DNA from 2 places in the Sanguibacteroides justesenii genome. Region 1 is predicted to be linked to the other one. Evidence: riboswitches for the same ligand, from Rfam matches in the RefSeq annotation. Region 1 holds a riboswitch; the other holds the start of a gene.
The links. Region 1 has a riboswitch for cobalamin ahead of DMB45_RS05055 (PepSY domain-containing protein). Riboswitches for the same ligand answer to the same signal wherever they lie in the genome.
Positions count from the first base shown of each region.

Region 1 (8,110 bases):
GTTTCCTAACAGGTAGCCTAACCGGAGTCCCGGAATGGCAAAATTCTTGGTCATGGAGTGGATTACTAATAGATTCGGAAATTGTTCCAGCAGCCCTTCTGCCGGATAAGCAGAAGGGGCGAAATCAATAAAGGATTCATCCACAACAAGTGTCATTCGGGGGTGATGTCGGAGTAAATTCCGAATCTGGTCAAGTTCCCATACTCGTCCGTCCGGATTATTCGGATTACAGATAAACATGAGTTCCGGTTCGGGACAAATTTTTCCTATTTCTTCCGGAGTACATTCCCGTTCGGAAAAAGGGATAAAAGCGAGTCGATGTTTATATAACGAACAGGCGTCTTCGTATTCTGTAAAAGAGGGGATCGGCAAACAGGTATTGGCTCCCGTAAAAGCATGAGCGATGAGGTAGAAGAGCTCGGTTGCCCCGTTACCTGCAATTACATTCTCGGAGGAGATTCCATAATGCCGGGCGACTATTTCCACAAAAGATCCCGCATCGGGTTCCGGATAATGGAGGATCTTGTCCATTTGTTGCAGGATAACCGATTGCAATAGGTTGATATCTGTTTCGTACCAGACATTCGTGGAAAAGTTCGCTTTTATCTCTCCGGCGGCCTTGTATATATCATCTCCGTGTCCGTGTATCATCGTTCATCTGTTTTTAAAGTGGAATAGATATAGGCTAAGTCTACGGCAGCCCTCACGTGATCGGCCAGTAAATCGTATTGCCTGTTTTTGTAGGCGGCATAATCGAATTCGGATGGAGCCATCGGGGTCAATCCTTCCGCCAACTCATTTAGAACGATACTGTTGTCTAATATACCGTGTAGGTAGGTGCCCCAACATTTATCATTGAGAAGGTATCCGTCTTCTCGCCCGTCGCTCAATCTATTTAAAGGTGATGCCGGAGAATCGTTCAAAAGAGTCGTCCCTCCCATATGAATCTCGTAGCCTTCGCAGGTATTTTCGAGTCCTTTGAATCGAAACCTGCATTGGCGGGTGATCTTTTCCGGCTCCAACACGGTGACTGTCGGAAAAATACTTAATCCGGGAATCGCGTCGATCTCTCCTTCGATATGGAATGGGTCTTCTATTCTGGATCCTAACATTTGATACCCTCCGCATATTCCGATGATTTTCTTCCCCGATTTGTGGGCTTGAAGTATGGCATCGGCAATTCCGTTCGAACGGATATCCTGTAAGTCGGCTATGGTGTTTTTAGAACCCGGCAGGATAATGATATCGGCCTTTTCGATTTCCCGGGTATTGTTCGTGTAATAGGCATGAAATCTGGGATCTTGTTCCAGTATGTTGAAATCCGTAAAGTTGGATAGGCGTTTCAAGAGGATGATCGCCACGTTGATTTTTCCTTTCGTTGCCCGGTCATTTTTATTCTCGAGTGCCACTGAATCTTCATCTTCTATATGGATATCCCGGAAATAGGGAATGACTCCTACCACGGGAATACGGGTCAAATCGCGGATGATTTTTCTTCCTTCATCGAAAAGAGAGACATCTCCCCTGAATTTGTTTATGATAATGCCTTTAATCTGACGCTTTTCCTCTTCGTCGAGTAAGGCGATAGAGCCGTATACCGAAGCGAATACCCCCCCCCGGTCTATGTCGGCCACGAGATAAGTTGCGGCTCCCGTGCGGACAGCCATGCGCATATTGGTAATATCCCTGTTCTTCAGATTCAGTTCGGATATGCTTCCCGCTCCTTCTAACACGATAGGGTTGTATCGCCGGGAGAGGCGTTGGTAAGCCGCATAGGCCTGATTAAACAGTTCCGCTTTGTTGTTCGCCAGAAAATACTCTTTGGCCGTCATATTACCGATCGGCTTTCCATTTAAGACGACCTGTGAACTTTGTTCGTTCGTCGGTTTTAGCAACACGGGATTCATATCACTCTGCGGTGGAATCATGCAGGCTTCCGCTTGTACGGCTTGAGCACGTCCGATCTCCAATCCGTCCGGAGTGGAATAGGAATTGAGAGACATGTTTTGAGCTTTAAACGGGGCCGGATAATAACCGTCTTGTTTAAAAATGCGGCAAAAAGCGGCATTCACGATACTTTTTCCAGCATCGGAGCAAGTCCCGACGAACATGATGGGTTTTAACCGCATAAATAGAAAATTTTAAATTTCACTTGCCAGCTTAACACGATGCAAATATAGCGCGGTGCAAATTTATTTTGGTAGTTTGTAAGATGAATTTTTCAAATATTGTCGTTTAAGATTTTTTCTTGTATAGAAAAGATTGCCAACGTTCTTCTTCCGTCCCTTGTAAATCCATTTCATAGCGGGCCAGCGTGAAAAAGAGATCCGATAAGCGATTGATAAACCGAAGAATAACCGGAGTGACCTCCTCTTCTTTGTTTAATGTCCATAAGCGTCTTTCGGCTCGTCGGGCGATGGTGCGAGCCATATGACATTGAGCGGAAACGAGTGTTCCTCCTGGGAGAATAAAATGTGAGGAGGGATGACGGATGGCGGATTGCCATCGGTCTATTTCTTGCTCGCAGCAAATATCTAAATCTTCGGGAAGCGGATTCGGATTTTGGGGACGTAAGGCGGTAGGAGTTGCCACGTGGGACATAACGGTCATGAGGGATTTTTGAATGAAATGGAGCATCTCCTGCCACTCGTGCCTTTCTCCGATTTGGGCCCGGATAAGTCCGATACAAGAGTTCAATTCGTCCAGGGTTCCGTTGGCCTCGATGCGAGGATCGTCCTTGTCGACCCGTTTTCCCCCGTGTATTCCTGTTGTTCCTTTATCTCCTCCTTTGGTGTATATTTTCATGTCTGTAAGTGTCGATGGAATGTTTGTTTATAAAATCTGAAATAAAATGCAGGCCGTATTTTCCATAATTGGTAATTCGGTCATCTCCATGGCTTTTTTTCCTTGCAGGTAAGTGGCGATGGCTCGGTTAAAGGCTCCGTGGCCTACGGCGACGATTCGTTTTCCCTCGTGATATGTCTTTAAATACCGAATGAAAGCGGCAGCCCGGTTGAACAGTTCATCTACCGATTCGACACTATCCGGTAAATCGCTCCAATTTACATCGTCCAATTGTTGTCCCGTGTATACGCCCCAGTCCATTTCCCGGAGCAGGGGGGTCGCTTCAGGCTCCAATTCGTGAAATGAAGCGATTACTTCGGCCGTCTCCCAGCTTCTGGCCAGATCACTGCATACGACGGCATCCACTCTTTCATTTTTTAATTTCTCGGCTAACTTTCTTGCTTGTTCAATACCTAACGGGGAGAGGGTGCCCGGGAGTTGCCCTTGCAAAATATGTTGTTGATTTTCTAACGTTTCCCCATGACGGGTAAGAGTGAGTTCTATCATGGCATCTCTTCTTTGATTCTTTCCCGCGAAGGTAATAAACAAATTCAAGTTTTTGTTACTATCGTCTTTTTACCAATCTGATGATGTATTTTACGGATAAAACAATCCCGCTCACGGAGACAAAGGCACATCCGAGCAAAAGTCCCCACATGACGATTGTCCATAATACGGGACGATCGATTAGAAATTTGAAATCCAACCGGTGTAATCCCCGGAAGGCCCAGCGTTTCCAACGTCCGTTGTTATCATAATGTTGCGGTTGAAAAGATTTCAAATTATAATAATAGCAATCTCCGGATTCATTATCCAACGTTACTTTATAGACAGGTAGAGGTAAAGTTCTGCGACGGGAGATGTAATAGTTATCGTATTCTTCCATTTTGACGATGGTGTAGTGAACCGTATCGGCCGTCAGTTTCTTTACGGCAGCGTAGATCGTCTCTTCGGTGATTTGAAAAGGGCGTATCGAGTCGGCGGATGCATCCAGAATAATTTCTTTTTCCACTGTCCGTAATTTGTAAAGTGGTATATCGTTGTAATTACTCCAGGTAATCTCTTTTACAGGACCATGTGTTTTCGATACTTCGGCAATAGCCTTCCGGTAATCCAGATTATATTTTTCGATGGGAGGAGCAGCCGCGATGGAAGGACGGCTTCTGAACGCGTTACCTGCCTTTTTGTTATTGTTGAATAAATTGGAAAAGGTGGGTGATATGGGCGCCCATGCACTGAATAGCCAAGTACAGATAAAGATACCGAAAAAGAAACCGGTGATGTGATGCCAGCGGAACCACGGCTTTGTATAGGGAGAATGAAGAAAGCCTTTCCGGCGGGCTAGCCAGTAGGCTCGGATTCCGAGAAAGATTCCACTGATGCACATGATAAGGCTGAGTAAGCAACTCCAATACAAAAGAGTATCCCATTTTTGTATATCCTGTCGAATAGAGGTGATGTATAACCAATGGGGAATAGCTCCTATCCAGGCCCAAAAGCGTTGTTCCCGGGAAGAGAACTGTAGGATATTTCCGGTACGGGAAGAGATATAAAGTTGGTAATGTTCCGGTCCGTCAAAATAGAATTTGTAGATAGGCAGGTCTTTTTTCAATTGTCCGAAAGGAATCCATACCTCTAATTTGCGGAGTGTATCGACCTCGGTGATGTTACGATCCGGACACCAGTATTTGGCTCTCTCCTCGCAAAGGGAATAGATGGGAGAAGGGAGGATATAGGTACTGTCGGCGTAGAGATCGGTTACTTCACGCCATCTGCCGTAATGGAAAACCGGTTCGCCGAAGGGATTGTTTAAATTAAAGTTGTTCGAGAGTACATTTTGGGGTAAACGTTGCCGTATCTCGTTGATTGCGGGTAGACGAGAGGTATCCAGGGCTTCCTGGCGAGGAAGTCTTTTGTCCGGTCCTACCCGGGGAAAGGAGTGGTATATCAATACTATACCGGAAATGCACCATAAAAAACACAGTATACAGAGTAAAAGTCCGAGAATCCGGTGTACGTGAATAAAAAATTTAATCATATCTTTTTAGTTTATAGTTTTATAAATATGTTGCTTACTTCACGCCAGGAATTCATCGGAACTCTTATCGAATCGCTCGATAACGATTCAATAACGGCTTGATAGTTAAAATCTTTCATTTTTGATGAAAAACATTTCAGTAACGCTATCCTTAACCCCGAGCATATGCGTTAACTATTGGTTTCGGTAGGTCTCCTGACTCGCCCCGGATAGATACCTTCCCATTCCCTCGTATTCGCTGGAACAGTGGTGTAAGAATTTATCCGTCATATATCTTCTTTTCAGAAGAAGCGGGCATCACAGTAGCGGGTACTGTACCGGATTCTGACCGGTTTCCCTCTTGTGTGTTAGTTAGAATGATAACACAACACCAAAACGCTGCAAATGTACAATTTTTTTTGAAATGATGTTATTTCTGGAAAAATATCATGAAATAAAAAATGGTAATAGTGTTTCTAATAAAGAAATTTGTATTACTTTTGTGCCGTTTTGGTGCGATACCTCTTTTCTTGAGGTGAAACAGAATAGGGAATCCGGTGTGAATCCGGAACTGTACCCGCAGCTGTAAGTTCCTGTAAAAGAATTTTGTACTTCAATGTCACTGGTTGAAACCGGGAAGGCGGCAAAATTCGGAACAAGTCAGAAGACCTGCCAAAGCACGTAAACCATAGCTTTCGGGAACAAAAGCGAGAGGAGAAAGATAAATTTATACTTTTTACTCATGTACCCTTAAACTATGTTAATAATGCTTTATTCATTATTAATATATAGTTTTTATGAAAAAAGTTGTTGTACTAACATTATTGTTACTGGTGTGTGTCGGCTCTCTTTTGGCCGAAGATAAAGACAAAAGGAAAAAAAAGAGTATCACGGATTCGATTTTTAATATTGAAGAAGCGACGGTCTTGGGAAAAAAGAAAAGAATGGAATTAATGGGACTGAATGTACCTCTCAGATTCGTTCCGTTAAATGTATCTCTATTGTCTGCAAAAGTGCTTGAACGGAAAGGAATTACCGAATGGGTGGATGCCGTTCGTTTTCTGCCTGGCGTCCGACTGGGCAACCAGGGCGGTTTGTGGAGACGTTTTTACGTCGGAGGCTCCAATATGCCGGCCGTTTTAATGGTGGACGGTATTCGGGATGACCGGCAGAGTATTAACACGTTTCCTTTGGGGGATCTTGCTTCGGCGGAGTCTATCGAAGTGCTTCGCGGACCTGCAGCCATCCTTGCCGGTTACGGAGCCATGGGAGGTGTTATCAATATTGTGCGTAAGAAAGCCTCTCCCGAATTTTTGGCGAATGCCCGTTTCAGTTATGAGAGGTGGGATGTAAAGAAGGTAAGTTTGGGATTCGGCGGTAAATTGGTCGGACCGGTAGAGTACATGGCTAACTTGCATTACGCTACTTTGGGAGGTTGGCGTCGTATGTCTCCTCAGCGTTTATCCGGAATAGCGACATTGGGAGCTACTTTAGGCAAGAGCAGAGTTGATGTCGCCTTTGGTTTTGAAGACGACCATTATACGGTCGAATTGGGGGCTGCTCCTTATATGCCGGGGGATATGGTGGATATGGCTACCGATAAAGTGGTTATGCGTAAGGGAGATCGTCATCCAACAGCCGATTTCGGGCAGGTTTATAATGATTTTGCCAATGATTCGCATAGCCGGAAAGGGTATAATATAAAACTTGATTATGTTTATACCTTTACGAACGGTTTGAAATTGAAGGAGGTTTTTGCTTTTGATCACAGCTATCACCGGACTTCCGGAGTAGGAAGTCTTTCTTACAAAAGTGCGAAAACTCCCTTTGAAGGAGCGGATTACAAATATTATACGGAGAAGAACGGGGTTCGGGAAGCGACTTATGTGGATATAGATTCTTTGCGCCGTTTCGGGGCGAGCGGTTTTTTCCCGCGTCACGATACTTATAACAACACATTAGAGTTAACCGGCGATGCGGAAATAGCTTCTACAAAACACCATTATGCTATCGGTTGGAATTGGTCGTTATTTGATATGCGACAATATTGCGGTTGGGATAACGGAGATACCTACGGTCCGGGAACCGATGTGATGTTGTCCGTGAAAAATCCGGAACTTGTACAAGGGTACTGGATACAGAATGTATCTTCCATTTACTTGAGAAAATGGTATACAAACGGTATCTATTTCCGTGATGTATTTGAATGGAATGATAAATGGAAATTCATGGCTTCCGGGCGTATGGATTTTTACAAGAGAAGAATGATGGCCAATTTTCCGACGATCGACGGGAAATCGTTCGATTACGATAAAAAAGATATGGGAAAATGGGCGAATTTTCATGCCTCAGCTTTTACCTGGCATGTGGGAGCTGTTTATTTTCCCCGTCCAGAATTATCGATTCATATTGCCCACGGGTCAGCCTTTACTCCGAATACGACGACATATCGTGTAAATAATATCTATTTGGATAAAAACGGAAATTCGATTAATCCGGATAAGGAAGGGGATCAAATTTTCAAACCCGAACGGGATTACTCTTTTGAGACGGGAGTTCGTTATACTTTTAACGAGTGGTTGGATGCAAGCGTAAATTTCTCTTACATCCGTCGTACCAATATGGTTACGAACGTGGGAACCCGTGAGGTGGAAGAAGAGCAAGGGGATGGAACCGTGGAAGTGACTAAGATGACGGTTAATGCGCAGGTAGGTAGAGCCGATATGAAGACACTGGATATGGATGTTACGGCCCGGATTTTACCTACTCTTTCTTTGAGGGGGGCTTTATGTTTGTCGGATTATCGGATACGCTCCATTCGGGAAAGTAGTGCTTTCCCCGAATATAAGCAGACGGGGAAAAACATGCGTACCACAGGAGTACCTCGGACTACTTTCTATGTGTTTGCCGATTATACTGTTCCGACGGGGATATTTAAGGCTTTGTCCTTTCATTTGAGTGGAAACTTCCGGGACAAAATTTTCCGGGATGTAGCTTCCCGATTGTATTATCCCTCTCTTTGGTTGATGGATGGAGGCGTATTTTATACGATAAAGAGTCATATTACGTTAGCATGTAATGTAAATAATATATTTAATAAGGAGTATTTCGAATCATCCAGTCCGGTACAGGGTACTCCGAGAAACTATCAACTTTCTGTGTCTTATAAGTTTTAAATAGGATTTTGGGGTTTTAAGTGAGCTGTTTGACGAAAAAATTATTCAGCTTTTTAGGTATGTATTTTCGAAT
Region 1 covers NZ_QJPL01000002.1:485,086-493,195, forward strand. Annotated here, with positions in the region: gene DMB45_RS05035 (pyridoxal phosphate-dependent aminotransferase) at 1-651, opposite strand, end outside; gene DMB45_RS05040 (cobyric acid synthase) at 648-2,129, opposite strand; gene DMB45_RS05045 (cob(I)yrinic acid a,c-diamide adenosyltransferase) at 2,236-2,805, opposite strand; gene DMB45_RS05050 (histidine phosphatase family protein) at 2,833-3,351, opposite strand; gene DMB45_RS05055 (PepSY domain-containing protein) at 3,410-4,882, opposite strand; cobalamin riboswitch at 5,051-5,272, opposite strand; cobalamin riboswitch at 5,356-5,552, shown strand; gene DMB45_RS05060 (TonB-dependent receptor) at 5,659-8,037, shown strand.

Region 2 (8,110 bases), 110 kb from region 1:
CACTTACGGCAGTAGCTATGGTTGTCAATCCGACAGGACCTCCCTTAAACTTATCGATAATGGTCAGCAGAATTTTATTATCCATCTCATCCAAACCGAATTTATCGATATTCAAAGCTTCAAGAGCATATTGAGTGATCTCATGATCGATAACACCATTTCCTTTTACCATCGCAAAATCGCGTACTCTCCTCAACAGGGCATTCGCGATACGGGGTGTCCCTCGGCTTCTCGAAGCAATCTCTTTCGAAGCCTGGCTTGTTATCTTCACGTTCAGGATAGAAGCGGAACGTTCGATAATTCCCGTCAAAATATCCAGGTCGTAATATTCCAAATGACTGTTAATACCAAAGCGAGCACGCAAAGGGGCCGTCAGTAAACCGCTACGGGTAGTGGCTCCTATCAAGGTAAAAGGATTCAATTGTATTTGTACGGAACGGGCAGCCGGTCCTTTATCGATCATAATATCGATTTTAAAATCCTCCATGGCCGAATAGAGATACTCTTCCACGATAGGGCTCAACCGATGAATCTCGTCAATAAAAAGGACATCGTTCGTTTCCAAATTAGTCAGTAAGCCGGCTAAATCGCCCGGCTTATCCAGCACCGGTCCGGAGGTAATCTTTATTCCTACTCCCAACTCATTGGCAATAATGGCAGATAAAGTTGTCTTTCCCAACCCGGGAGGCCCATGTAATAAGACATGATCCAACGACTCGTCTCTCATTTTGGCCGCCTGTACAAAAATCTCTAAATTATCCACAATCTTTTTTTGTCCCTGGAAATCACGAAAGGTCAAGGGGCGTAACGCCTTCTCCAACTCTTTCTCACTTTCAGGAACATTCCCGCTTCTTATATCAAATCCAGCCATCTATTTTTTTTTACCTGTTTCAAAACCGAATCCCAGCCTAAAAGGATTCGTCGTTTTCTTTTTCGAGTCTCAAATGTATAAAAACTCCATCGCATATACAATGCGGGAAAGAATTAATCACGTTTACGAACAAAAAATGCCTTCAGTAAATCGGCGCATGCTTCGCCCAACACTCCGGCTACCACTTTGGTCTTCGGGTGAAGTATAGGGGGAGTCAGCCTTGCGTATCCCCGGTGCGGGTCCGATGCTCCATACACTAACTCTCCCAACTGAGCCCACGCTAAAGCCCCCCCGCACATAGTACATGGTTCCATCGTCACGTAAAGCGTACAGTCATTTAAATATTTTCCTCCTAACGAAGCGGTTGCCGATGTAATCGCCAACATTTCCGCATGAGCCGTCACATCATTCAATCTCTCGGTTTGATTATGGGCCCTGGCAATAATTTTATCCTTGCAAACAACAATCGCTCCCACGGGGATCTCCCCTTCCGACTGAGCAATATAGGCTTCTTCCAAAGCCTTTTTCATAAAAAATTCATGTTTATCCATCTGATGTATCGTATGAATAGCTAAAGTCTGCATTTTTTTCGAGACCTACAAATTTTCTCTCTCATTTCCCGACAAACCGACTCCCCGATAGCCTTTTCACTTTTTTTCTTTGTTTAAATTCATTTTATACATACCTTTATCATGACAATTACGTAAGAATATATCTAAACATAAATAATATGCAGACGATTGACAATTACAATTTTAAAAACAAAAGGGCGTTAATTCGAGTCGACTTTAACGTACCTATGAATGACAAATTCGAAATTACAGATGATACCCGCATGCGGGCTGCCATTCCAACGATAAAAAAAGTATTGGAAAAAGGAGGTTCTGTTATTCTCATGTCTCATTTGGGACGTCCGAAAAACGGACCGGAGGATAAGTTTTCTTTGAAACACATTCAAAAGCACTTAGAGGAGTTATTGCATACCCCTGTTAAATTCGCGGAAGATTGTGTCGGAGAACAAGCCCAAAAGATGGCAGCCGATTTAAAACCGGGAGAAGTACTTCTATTGGAAAACCTTCGTTTCCACAAAGAGGAAGAAAAAGGGGACAAACAATTTGCCAAAGAACTGGCCTCTTTAGGAGACGTATGGATCAACGACGCCTTCGGAACCGCCCACCGGGCCCATGCCTCTACTGCCGTGATCGCCGAATTTTTCCCGAACGACAAACTTTTCGGTTATGTCATGAAAGGAGAATTAGAAAGCGTGGATAAAGTAATGCACAATCCGACCCGTCCTTTTACAGCCATCATGGGAGGTTCGAAAGTATCCTCTAAAATCGATATCATCATGAATCTGATGGACAAGGTGGATAACCTGATTTTGGGCGGTGGTATGACTTATACTTTTAAAAAAGCATTGGGTGGTCATATCGGAAATTCGATTTGCGAAGAAGATAAACTGGATTTAGCCCTCGATATCCTAAAAATCGCCAAAGAAAAGGGGGTTAATTTAGTGCTTTCCAACCAAACATTAGCCGCCGACGCTTTCAGTCAGGACGCCCACACTCAAATTGTAGACCCCATGAATATCCCGGACGGCTGGGAAGGTTTGGACATCGGCCCGGAAACCCGAAAGGAATTTGCAAAAATCATCGAAAATTCAAAAACCATTCTTTGGAACGGTCCCGTAGGCGTGTTTGAGATCCCCAAATTTGCCGAAGGAACAAAAGCCATCGCCGAAGCCATCGTGAAAGCAACCGAAAAAGGGGCCTTCTCGCTTATCGGCGGAGGAGACTCGGTCGCAGCCATCAACCAATTCGGTTTAGCCGACAAAGTCAGCTACGTCTCTACGGGAGGTGGTGCATTGCTCGAATATATCGAGGGCAAAAAGCTCCCCGGAATCACGGCTATCCGGGAAGAATAATACAGGAAGCACATATACAAAAAGGTATTGTCTTATTTATTCTACAGACAATACCTTTTGTTCTTTTTTAATATGTTGCTTTTTTATATTTTTGCGACATGGAATTAAATTTTAGTATTAAAGAGATTTTTACGGCCTTTATGGTATTGTTTGCCGTGATCGATATCACCGGTTCCGCTCCTATAATCATGAATCTAAATAGTAGCGGGAATAAGGTCAATGCGGAAAAAGCAACCGGAATTTCTTTAGCTATTTTTATCACGTTTCTCTTTGCCGGCGACGCCCTATTAAAACTATTCAATATCGATATCTCTTCCTTCGCCATAGCCGGAGCTTTGGTACTTTTTGTATTAGCGATCGAAATGACTTTTAATATCGAGGTTTTCCGCAATAATGGTCCGGGAGGTTCCGCAACCATCGTTCCCGTGGTCTTTCCTTTGGTTGCGGGAGCTGGAGCTCTCACGACGACCTTATCTCTCCGTGCGGAATGTCATGTCGTTAACATCATCATAGCCATTATTTTAAACATGGCAGTAGTTTATATCGTATTAAAAAACGTCTCTTTGGTGGAACGTTTGATCGGAAAAGGAGGAGTGTACGTATTACGTAAATTTTTCGGTATCATATTATTGGCTATGGCCGTCAAATTATTCACGACCAACTTGACAAGCCTACTTAACTCCTTTTCCTGATTAACCATTGTTATCTTCCCCGGACGATTGTCCGATAATGCTCCCATCTTTCAGTGAATCGACTGTAAGTACATTATTCTACCATACCTATCCATCATTGTAACAGCCTTTATTCAGACAGGCAATATTCCTGTATTTTCGAAATCGAATTTTTAATTGCACATTTTATTTGTTTATTACTAAATACTATCTAATTTTGCACCCGATTAAACAATCGATTTTGGTGTCACCTTTCGTTTTACGGAAGGTGGTGAAAAGGGAATCAGGTGAGAATCCTGAACAGACCCGCTGCTGTAAGCTCCACCGAAATTTTCGAACAATACTCACATCCACTGTTTCGACACGAAATGGGAAGGGCGTTTGAAAACGGAGTAAGTCAGAAGACCTGCCAATATCGTTATAATCTGAAGCTTTCTGGGAGTAGAGCTTGGATATAAACGTGAACATTATCCGATTTATTCTTTACGACAAAAGAGTAACTTCGTTATTTGTACCGCAGGATATTCTCCAGAAGGCTGTTTATTACTTTAATGACAGCTAAAAATGAATTATTCGCATCTTATAGCTCTGAATTTATGGTTGTTGATGACACCGGGAATTTATGCCCAACAGCAGGACACAACTAAAATGTATCATATAAAGGAAGCCGTTGTTTCCGCCAAGCAGATACAAAAAGAGATCATTCCCGTCCAAATTTTATCCGGAGCTACTTTACAAAAATTAAGCGTCCACTCTGTCGCTGATGCTTTACGCTATTTTTCCGGAGTACAAATTAAAGATTACGGGGGAATCGGAGGGTTGAAAACCGTTAATATCCGGAGTATGGGTACTCAACACGTCGGAGTTTTCTATGACGGGATCGAGTTGGGAAATGCCCAAAACGGAATTATCGATTTAGGACGTTTTTCGTTGGACAATATGGAGTCCATTTCATTATACAACGGACAACGAAGCGCCATTTTCCAATCGGCCAAAGACTTCGGTTCAGCCGGATCCATTTATATGGTCTCCAGGATCCCCCGATTCAATCCGGAGAAAAAATACAATGCCAAATTTACCTTTAAGACCGGTTCCTTCGGGTTGGCCAATCCCTCCTTTCTGCTGGAAAACCGACTCGGTAAAAATATCGACGGTTCATTAAGCGCAGAATACATGTATACCAACGGAAAATACAAATTCAGTTACCGGAAGAAAAACGGTTACGATACCACTGAAATACGTAAGAACGGGGATGTATACGCCATTCGAGCAGAATACGGTCTTTTCGGCAAGCTCAAAGAGGGAGAATGGAAAGCAAAAACTTATTTCTATCATTCGGAAAGAGGATATCCCGGAGCCTCGGTACGTGAAGAGCCCGGGAAATTTAAAAATCAGGATCGACAATGGGATTCCAATTTTTTTCTACAAGGCTCCTTTAAAAAGTACTTCAACCGTTACAGCATGCTTATCAACGGCAAATACGCTTACGATTACCTGCATTATCTTTCCGATCCCCGCTTGGACGCTTCTACGATGTATGTAAACAACCACTATCGCCAACAAGAGGTATATCTTTCTTCCGCCAACCTGTTCAACGTTCTTCCCGGATGGAATCTAAATTTATCTGCCGATTTCCAATGGAATAAATTGAATGCAGACCTCGTCGATTTTGTCTATCCTACCCGTTACACGGGCTTAATCGCACTGGCTACGGCTATTAATTTCCAGCGTTTGAACATACAGGCAAGTCTACTGGGTACCTTCGTCAATGATAAAACTCGCGTTACAAATGCAGCTGCAGACAGTAAACAAAAGTATACCCCCACCATTGTCCTTTCCTGGCAACCCTGGGAGGAAAAAGATTTGAATTTCAGGGCATTTTACAAACGAATATTCAGGATGCCCACCCTGAATGATCTGTATTATACCTTTATCGGGAACAAAAATCTGGCTCCGGAATACACGATCCAATACGATTTCGGTATCACCTATGCCCGCCAGTTTACCTCTTCGGCACTAAAAAGTTTAGAAATTCAAGTCGACGGCTACTATAACGAAGTAACCGATAAAATCATCGCCATTCCGACCTCCAACCAATTTCGCTGGACAATGATCAATTTGGGAGAGGTCGAAATTCGAGGAGTGGATGTTGCCTTACAATCGCATTGGAATTTCAAACGTCATTGGTTGCTCGATACCCGAATAAACTATACCTACCAGAAGGCTCAGGATTTCAGTAAACCGGGAAGTCCTTTTTACGGAGATCAGATCCCCTATATTCCCTGGCATGGCGGATCCGCAATCCTGAACGGCAGTTATAAAAGCTGGGATTTGAACTACAGCTTCATCTATACCGGAAAACGTTACGAATCGAGCGCCAATATTCCTGAAAACAAAGCCAAAGAGTGGTATACAAACGACCTTTCGGCTTCCAAGACATTTCTGTGGAAGAAGGCAAAAATCCGATTGACGGCAGAAATCAATAACCTGCTGAATCAACAATACGAGGTCGTGGAGTGTTATCCCATGCCGGGTACCAACGTAAAGTTTACGATCAATATAGAAATCTGATACAAATAAACCTTTAATCTTTTAAAGTATGATCAAACTAAAAATTCATGTAGGTATACTCTTTCTGGTAGGAAGCTTTATATTCTCTTCCTGCCGGAACGATGATGAAGAGATCATCTCTTCGGTTATCACCCAAGTAGCGCCGAGCGATTCGGTCTCCGGTCCCATTAAGGGATTCTTTCTGTTGAACGAAGGAAATATGGGCAGCAATAAAGCCACTTTGGACTACTTCGACTACACGACCGGAAAATACCATAAAAATATCTTTCCGGAAAGAAATCCTTCGGTTGTCAAAGAACTCGGAGACGTAGGAAACGACATTCAAATTTACGGAAACAAATTATACGCAGTTATCAATGCCTCCAATCTGGTGGAAGTCATGGATGTCAATACGGCCAAGCATATCGGAACAATTTCTATTCCGAATTGCCGATACATCGTATTCGACAAAGGATACGCTTATGTCAGCTCTTATGCCGGAAAAATAGAAATAGATCCCAACGCCCGGTTAGGGTATGTAGCCAAAGTGGATACGGCTACCCTGCAAATACTCGACTCCTGTTCCGTGGGGTATCAACCGGAAGAGATGGTTATTGCCGGAAATAAACTATACGCAGCCAACTCCGGAGGGTATCGCGTTCCCAACTACGACAATACGGTATCGGTCATCGACCTGAACAGTTTTAAAGAGATTAAAAAAATTCCGGTAGCCATCAACCTCCACCGGATGAAAATCGACCGGAATGCCAATATCTATGTTACCTCCCGGGGAGACTATAAAAACATACACTCCAACACCTATGTCATCGATCCGAGAAAAGACATCGTCACCGACGTTCTGAATTTCCCGGCAAGCGAGCTATACCTTTGCGGGGATTCGCTTTACGCCTACAGCACGGAATACAGCAAAATCACCGAAAAGAACACGGTCACCTACGCCATATACAATACCAAAACAAAACGTATCGTAACCAGAAACTTTATCAAGGACGGAACGGAACTATCGATAGAGGTCCCCTACTCTTTGGCCGTAGATCCGAGAACCAGAGAGATATACATTTCTGATGCCAAAGGCTATGTCACCCCGGGCACTCTTTATTGTTTCACCCCGGACGGAAAGAAAAAATGGGAAGTGACCACAGGAGATATTCCGGCACACCTTGTTTTTACCACAAAACCATTGAAAGATTTAAAATAAAAAATCGCTCATTATGAAAAAAAACAAATTCTTACTTATCATCTTGTTATGGGGCCTTTTCCTCGGAACCCTTCAATCCTGTTCCGACGACGATAAGGTACATATCGGTTCTCCTGACGTGACTTTCAATAACGGAAGTGGAGAATATAAAGTCAAAATCGGTAAAGAGATCACGTTAAAAGCAAAAATAAAAGATGCCGTAAATCCTGTCTATTCCTGGAAGATAAACGGTGAGATCGTCTCCACCGATACGACATTCCTGTTCTTCGGCAAGCAAATCGGCGAGAGCTTTGTTAACTTTCGATTGGATGCGGATAACGGAAGTATAGAAAAACAGGTAAAAATCTCCGTCGTTGAGAAAGCCCTTCCCGTGGTCTCCATCAACGGTTCCCTTGCCCCGTTTGCCGGGATCGATTATCCGATAGCTCCCGCGGTAGAGAACAGTGAAGGTGCCAGTTATCTCTGGCGAGTAGACGGAAAAGTATCCGGTACGGACAGCGTACTCATCTTCAATCAACCCGAAGCAGGAGAATACCAATTGGCTTTGACCGTAAAAAATGAAGACGGAGAGGCCGTTTACATCAATAAAGTGATGGTCTTATCCGTCATAGAAGCACAATTGATCTTTAGCGACGGCCGTTACCGGATTCCCACGGATAACCGGATTCCCAAATTTACAGTTCCTCAAGGGAGAAAATTAGTTTTATCTCCGACCACATTCGGTATTTCCCCCAACGCCGTTTATGAATGGAGCGTGGACGGAACCGTACAAAACGAAAAATCGGTATTTTTCACTTTTGAACCTACGCAACAGAAAACCTATCGCCTTAAAGTATCTGTAAAAGAGGGGGGAAAAACAGTATTTGCAGAAGCCG
Region 2 covers NZ_QJPL01000002.1:370,311-378,420, reverse strand. Annotated here, with positions in the region: gene ruvB (Holliday junction branch migration DNA helicase RuvB) at 1-871, opposite strand, end outside; gene DMB45_RS04560 (nucleoside deaminase) at 985-1,422, opposite strand; gene DMB45_RS04555 (phosphoglycerate kinase) at 1,602-2,795, shown strand; gene DMB45_RS04550 (MarC family protein) at 2,894-3,487, shown strand; cobalamin riboswitch at 3,692-3,894, shown strand; gene DMB45_RS04545 (TonB-dependent receptor) at 4,073-6,037, shown strand; gene DMB45_RS04540 (YncE family protein) at 6,066-7,235, shown strand; gene DMB45_RS04535 (PKD-like domain-containing protein) at 7,249-8,110, shown strand, end outside.
Region 2: it holds a riboswitch for cobalamin, as region 1 does, so the genes downstream of both, DMB45_RS04545 (TonB-dependent receptor) here and DMB45_RS05055 (PepSY domain-containing protein) in region 1, are expected to answer to the same signal.